Regions from separate parts of the Rhodococcus sp. NPDC057297 genome, predicted to be linked through region 3. Evidence: riboswitches for the same ligand, from Rfam matches in the RefSeq annotation. Region 3 holds a riboswitch; each other region holds the start of a gene.
What was found. A riboswitch is a leader RNA that binds a small molecule or an ion and turns the genes downstream of it on or off. The one in region 3 is predicted to bind cobalamin.
Positions count from the first base shown of each region.

Region 1: it holds a riboswitch for cobalamin, as region 3 does, so the genes downstream of both, metE (5-methyltetrahydropteroyltriglutamate--homocysteine S-methyltransferase) here and ACFULT_RS04385 (ABC transporter substrate-binding protein) in region 3, are expected to answer to the same signal.
Region 2: it holds a riboswitch for cobalamin, as region 3 does, so the genes downstream of both, ACFULT_RS14110 (magnesium chelatase subunit D family protein) here and ACFULT_RS04385 (ABC transporter substrate-binding protein) in region 3, are expected to answer to the same signal.

Region 1 covers NZ_JBHUZE010000002.1:83,711-85,967, reverse strand. Annotated here, with positions in the region: gene ACFULT_RS06260 (3-deoxy-7-phosphoheptulonate synthase) at 1-797, opposite strand, end outside; cobalamin riboswitch at 1,000-1,237, shown strand; gene metE (5-methyltetrahydropteroyltriglutamate--homocysteine S-methyltransferase) at 1,365-2,257, shown strand, end outside.
Region 2 covers NZ_JBHUZE010000004.1:143,200-145,456, forward strand. Annotated here, with positions in the region: gene mqo (malate dehydrogenase (quinone)) at 1-100, shown strand, start outside; gene ACFULT_RS14105 (GNAT family N-acetyltransferase) at 113-589, shown strand; adenosylcobalamin (AdoCbl) riboswitch at 600-751, shown strand; gene ACFULT_RS14110 (magnesium chelatase subunit D family protein) at 794-2,257, shown strand, end outside.
Region 3 covers NZ_JBHUZE010000001.1:934,218-936,474, reverse strand. Annotated here, with positions in the region: gene ACFULT_RS04395 (UDP-glucose dehydrogenase family protein) at 1-387, opposite strand, end outside; gene ACFULT_RS04390 (hypothetical protein) at 747-998, shown strand; cobalamin riboswitch at 1,080-1,267, shown strand; gene ACFULT_RS04385 (ABC transporter substrate-binding protein) at 1,331-2,257, shown strand, end outside.

The DNA of each region.
Region 1 (2,257 bases), on a different contig from region 3:
AGCGACGACTTCCGCAGACGCGCGACCGTATCGGCGACGGATTCTGCGTCGTAGTTCGGTCCGTCGGTGCCGCCGCGCAGGATGACGTGGCAGTCCGGGTTGCCGGTGGTGCGAATCAACGCGGCCTGGCCGTCCAGATCGGTGCCGGGGAAGACGTGACTCGACGCCGCCGCACGGGTGCCGTCGACCGCGACCTGGATGTCGCCCTCCGTCGAGTTCTTGATGCCGACGGGCATCGACAGCGCACTGCACAGTTGCCGGTGAACCTGGCTGGCCGCCGTCCGGGCTCCGATCGCGCCGTAGCTGACCAGGTCCGCGATGTACTGCGGCGTGATCGGGTCGAGGAATTCACACCCGACGGGCAGTCCGAGCGCGGAAATGTCGACCAACAGCTGACGCCCCACGCGCAGTCCGGAATTGATGTCGAACGAGCCGTCGAGGTGCGGATCGTTGATCAGACCCTTCCAGCCCAGCGTCGTACGCGGCTTCTCGAAGTAGACGCGCATGACGATGTGCAACCGATCGCCCAGCTCGGACGCTTTCTCGGCGAGCTTGCGCGCGTACTCCATCGCAGCCTCGGTGTCGTGCACCGAGCACGGCCCGACCACCACGATGAGACGGTCGTCCGCGCCGTTCAGAATGTCGACCACACCGGCGCGGCCGCGACGAACCGTCGACGACACCGCGTCGTCGGCGGCGTGCTCACGTCGTAGTAACGACGGCGCCACCAGCGGGCTGATGCTGATGGTGCGCTGATCGTCCAACGACGTATCGGTAGGGGTGACAGCTGTAGTCATGAGAAATCCTTTTCGATTCTCAGACCGGCCCTCGGAGAGCTCCACGCACGCTTCGAGCCGGTCTGCATCCGGCTCGTGGGGTGGGGTCTCAGCGCATGGCGTCGCTGGCTGACCCACCCGGGGCCGGCCTGCTAAACCAGAAATACGTGCGCTGCATGGAACAGACGGTAGCACGCCTGTCCCCGGGGGCATGCGCGGCACTATGCTCATGCGTGCAGTTGGTTCGCCCAGCGGTCGTGAGGAGCCCCGAAGACCACGGACGGCGACGCAAGAGGGAACCCGGTGAGAATCCGGGACTGTCCCGCAGCGGTATGCAGGAACGACCGCCGTCATATGCACTGGAGAAGCCTCTCTGGGAAGCGACGGCCAGTAGGTGCGGCCTCCACCCGAGGACCGCGTGCTTGCGAGTCCGAATACCTGCCTTCTGTGCTGCGCACGCCGTGCGCAGCGGTTCACCGCCCCGTGGAATGGGCGAGTCGACCTGCAGCTGGTGTACGTACATGGGCTCGGTCGTCTCGCGCGCTCGGTGGTGATCCACCCACGTGTGACGTACATGGAGAAATGCCAGTGACATTCGAATTCACCGCCACGATTCTCGGTTCACCCCGGATCGGACCGCGACGCGAGCTCAAGCGCGCAGTCGAGTCCTACTGGGCAGGCACGATCGACGCTCCCGCACTGGAATCGGTGGCCAAGAGCCTCCGTGAGGACACCTGGACGGCGTCGAAGAACGCCGGTCTGGACTCGATTCCGGTGGGCACGTTCAGTTACTACGACCAGGTTCTGGACACGGCGGTCATGTTGGGGGCGCTTCCCGAACGCGTGCTGGGCATCGAGAGCGAACTCGATCGCTACTTCGCGGCCGCTCGCGGCACCGAATCTGTTGTGCCTCTGGAAATGACGAAGTGGTTCGACACCAATTACCACTATCTGGTGCCCGAGATCTCATCCGACACCACGTTCACCCTGCACCCCGAGAAGATCCTCGGCGAGCTGGAAGAAGCGCGGACGCTGGGCATTCCGGCACGACCGGTTCTGGTCGGCCCGGTGACGTTCCTCCTGCTCTCCAAAGCCGTCGACAGCACTGCGCCGCTCCTGGACCGCCTCGAGGAGATTCTGCCGCTCTACGCAGACCTGTTGACGCAGCTGGCCGGCGCAGGAGCCGAGTGGGTTCAGATCGACGAACCCGCGTTGGTCGCGGACCGGACGCAGGACGAGATCTCCTCGGCGAAGCGCGCGTACGACTTCCTCAGTGCACTGGAGACCAGGCCGGCGATCCTGTTGGCGTCGTACTTCGGTGATCTGGGCGACGCGCTCCCCGTGCTCGCATCGACCGGCATCGAGGGGTTGTCGATCGATCTGACCGCACCGGGCACCGTGGAGCAGCTCGCTTCGGTACCGGCTCTGGTGAACAAGCGCATCGTCGCGGGCATCGTCGACGGCAGGAACATCTGGCGTAC
Region 2 (2,257 bases), on a different contig from region 3:
CGCCGAGGACCGGGCGTTGTTCCGCGAGGTCTTCGATTGGACGTCGGCTCGCCTCGAGCTCGGGCAGACCACCCAGGTCGCACAGCCCAGCGGCGTGTGATAGCAAGAGCTGATGACTACGCAAGCGGCTGCCCTCAAGCGTTCCTGGGCTCTGGACCTGTCCAACAAGACGTTGTACGACCTGTTGAAGTTGCGTGTCGAGGTTTTCGTCGTCGAGCAGGCGTGCGCCTACCCTGAGCTCGACGGTCGAGACCTCCTCTCCGAGACGCGGCATTTCTGGCTGGAACGAGACGGCGAGGTCGTCTGCACGTTGCGCCTGCTGGAAGAGCACGACGACGGTGAGAAGGCATTTCGTATCGGCCGGCTCTGCACGCAGCGGTCCGCGCGCGGACAGGGCCACACCACTCGCATTCTGCGCGCAGCGCTCGCCGAGGTGGGCTCGGCGCCGTGCCGCATCAACGCACAGAGCTACCTCGTCGACATGTACGCCAAGCACGGATTCCTTCCCGACGGGGAGGAAGTGCTCGAGGACGGAATTCCGCACACACCCATGCGTCGCGGGGGCGGAACTCCGTGGAGCGAGGCGTAACCTCACCGGTCGTCGAACGATCAGGAAGTTGATGCGGGGAAGTCCTGTGTGAATCAGGCACGGTCCCGCCACTGTGTAGGTGCTTCGGTCCCGTGGGGCCGAAGCGCCGAAGTCAGATCACCGCACAACTTCGCAGCAGGCCCGCCGGACCGGCGGGCCGTCACCTCTCCGGCGCGGAGTCCGCCGGGACGAAGGAGTTCTCTCGTGCAGCAGCCCGGCTATCCGTTCAGTGCGATCGTCGGCCAGGAGCAGCTGCGGTTGTCCCTGATCCTCTGCGCAGTGCACCCCGGTATCGGCGGCGTGTTGGTCCGGGGCGAGAAGGGGACCGCCAAATCCACCGTCGTCCGGGCGTTGGCCGCTCTGCTGCCCGCCGTCGACGACGAGGGTGTCACCAGGCCTGCACGGCTCGTCGAACTGCCCGTCGGTGCAACCGAGGATCGCGTGGTGGGCTCGCTCGATCTCGAGAAAGTGCTGCGCGACGGCGAACGTGCGTTTCAGCCGGGCCTGCTCGCCGCGGCGCACCGTGGAGTGCTCTACGTCGACGAGGTCAATCTGCTGCACGACCACCTCGTCGACGTCCTGCTCGACGCAGCGGCGATGGGCCGCGTGCACATCGAGCGTGACGGTGTGTCTCATTCGCACCCAGCCCAGTTCGTGCTCGTCGGAACCATGAACCCGGAAGAGGGAGAGCTTCGTCCTCAGCTGCTCGACCGGTTCGGACTGGCGGTCGAGGTCACCGCGTCCCGCGATGTCGACACCCGGATGAACGTGGTGAGGCGGCGACTGAACTACGAACAGAACCCCGAGAAGTTCGCGGCCGAGTACTCCGACTCCGACGCGGAGATCGCGCGGAAGATCGTGCACGCCCGGGCGGCACTGGCCGACGTGGTGCTCGACGACACCGAGCTGCGCCGAATCGCCGCTCTTTGTGCCGCTTTCGACGTCGACGGTATGCGAGCCGACCTGGTCGTGGCTCGCACGGCGACAGCGCACGCCGCCTGGCGCGGCGCCGACGCCGTCGACGAATCCGATGTCCGGGTCGCTGCAGAACTCGCACTGCCGCACCGGCGTCGGCGAGATCCCTTCGACGAACCGGGTATCGACGAGTCGGCCCTCGACGACGCGATGCGGGATGCCGCCGAGCAGGCGGAGTCCTCCGCCGAGTCGGATCCGGGACCCGACGACGACGGTGGCGGAGACGACGGTGGCGGAGACGACGGTGGCGGCGAACCGCAGCCCGATCCCGGGCCACAGTCCGGCACATCGTCGACGGACAAGCCCGACGCCCCCGAGAGAAAACCGGGTGAGCGGGACGCCGCAACACCCGGCGAGAAGTTTCGTGCGCGATCGATCGAGGTTCCCGGCGTCGGGGAGGGAGCCCCGGGTCGTAGGTCCAGGGCGCGCTCCCCGCAGGGACGCGTCGTGCGGTCGACGACGGAGCCGGGCAAGGGACTGCACCTCGTGGGGACACTGTTCGCTGCCGCGGAGTCCCAGGTCGCGCGAGGTCGACAGTCCGGCCGATTCGTGTTGCAGCCTTCCGATCTCCGGGGTGCGGTGCGTGAAGGCCGCGAAGGCAACCTCATTGTCTTCGTCGTCGATGCATCCGGTTCCATGGCGGCACGGGATCGTCTCTCCGCGGTGACCGGTGCAGTTCTGTCGTTGTTGCGC
Region 3 (2,257 bases):
AGATGCAGTGCCCACCGGGACGGTGGACTTGCCGAAGATGACGGCAGGCGTGGTCAACAGCGGCGCAAGCGTCGTCACGACGGCGTCGACGTAGATCATGTCCGCAGCGAACTCGCCCTTCTTCTGGGGAGTGCCCACCCCGAGGAAGTGGACCTCAGCGAACTCGGCAGCCTCTTCGTAGGAAGAAGTGAAGCGGAGCCGGCCGGCCGCGATGTTGCGTTGAAGGACCTCTTCCAACCCGGGCTCGTAGAAGGGAACCTCCCCAGCCTCGAGCTTGGCCAACTTCGCCGGGTCGACATCGACGCCCAGCACCTCGTGGCCCAGCTCAGCCATACAGGCTGCATGCGTGGCACCGAGATAACCCGTGCCGAAAACGGTGATACGCATCGTTCTGTCTTCCCCCGTAAGAGTGCCGAACCCGAGAGCCGGATGAATACGTCAGAAATATATGAAGGCTCGTCGACGTCGACGGCTTGACCTTGCCTGGCACATAGTAGTCGGACAGCCCGACAGAATGCGCGGCGTGTGCATCCGCCATTTGACCTCGCAGCGCAATAGTCGGTGTTCGAGATCGCCCGCAGGCCAACGAGACACAAACATCGGGTGAACCAAGCGTTGGTCACTTTTTCAGCACTCATTCATGCGAATGACACGTTGGACCGATATGAATCATCACGATCACAACTGTGTACTTCCACCCCTCCGTCACAGACGATGAACACTCCCCAGCCGAAAGAGGTGACACCATGTCCGATGCCCCGCACACGCACATCGAAGACGACGTCCAAATCCTCGTTCGGCTGTGTGGCTACTCCCCCGAACATGCCCGCGCGGAACTGACTGCCTTCTCCTACCGCGAGCGAGCCGGGTTGATCCCTGTTGGGGATGCGCTCGCGACCCTCGCCCGCACACCGGACGAAGGCAACGCCGTCGGCAACCGTCGCCGTTGGCGGGATGCCCTCCGGGGCTCGGCCGCCGCAGGCGAACTGGCAGCGTGACGAGGCACGGTACCGGCGTCGCCCAGCCGTGATAGTTCCAGCGGTAGACCGTCGCCGGATCGGCTCAGGCCTGGGGCGCAATGGTAAATTTCCTCCGCCAGCAGACTGCCTGGGAACAGGTGGTCAGGGAATCCGGTGGGAATCCGGAACTGACGCGCAGCGGTGAGATGGACCGGCGGGGCGACACGCCACTGAGCACGAACGCTCGGGAAGGCGCCTCGTCGGGATGAATTCGAGTCCGAAGACCGGCCGGCAACGCTTCGCCGAAGGCGGAGTGTTCATACCGAGACGGACTCCGCGACCCGAGTCCCCGACGAAGCGAGCGTTCCTGCATGCGCATGGCCACACCCAGATTCACCACCACCGTTCTCGCCGTCCTGATCGCCGGATCGGCAGTTGCCTGTTCCTCTGACAGCGGCGACGCACCCACGGAGAACGACGCCGCCGCGTCTGTGAGCAACTGCGATCGAACGGTCACCATCGACGAACCCATCGAGCGAGCGGTTGCCGTCAACCAGCCCGCTGCCGAGCTACTGCTCGCACTCGGCCTCCAGGACCGGATGGTCGGCTACGCAATCAGCGACGACGGTGTGCTTCCCGAGCTCGAAGACGCGCTTTCACAAGTCGAACCCCTCGATGCCGAGTTCCCGTCGTTCGAAACCGTCCTCGATCGAGACCCCGACTTCGTCTACGCCACCTTCGACTACACCTTCACCTCCGAGGGCATCGCGAGCCGCGACCGGTTCGACGAGATGGGTGTTGCAACCTACCAATCTCCCAGCGAGTGCAGCGGGCAGGAAGCAGAACAGACACGACCGCTGACGCTCGACGATCTCTACGCGGAGATCGGTGAGGTCTCGGCTCTGTTCGGGGTCGAGGAACGCGGCGAAGAACTGGTCACGAGCTTGCGCGATCGGGCTGCCGAGGCGACGACGGATCTCGGTGCCGAGGACGTCAGCCTCGCCTGGTGGTACGCCGCCACCCGCACTCCATACCTCGCGGGCTGCTGCGGCGCGCCCGGACTCATGACATCGGCGGTCGGCGCCATCAACGCCTTCGCCGACAGCACTCAGTACTGGCCCGAGATCAACTGGGAGGCCGTCTACGACCGCGATCCCGACGCCCTCGTCCTTGCCGACCTCGACCGCGGTGGCGACGGAGACAGCGCGGCCGCCAAGATCGCGTTTCTCGAATCCGACCCCGTAGCAAGCCAGCTCACCGCCGTGAAGAACAAGCGATACATCATTCTCGACGGCACC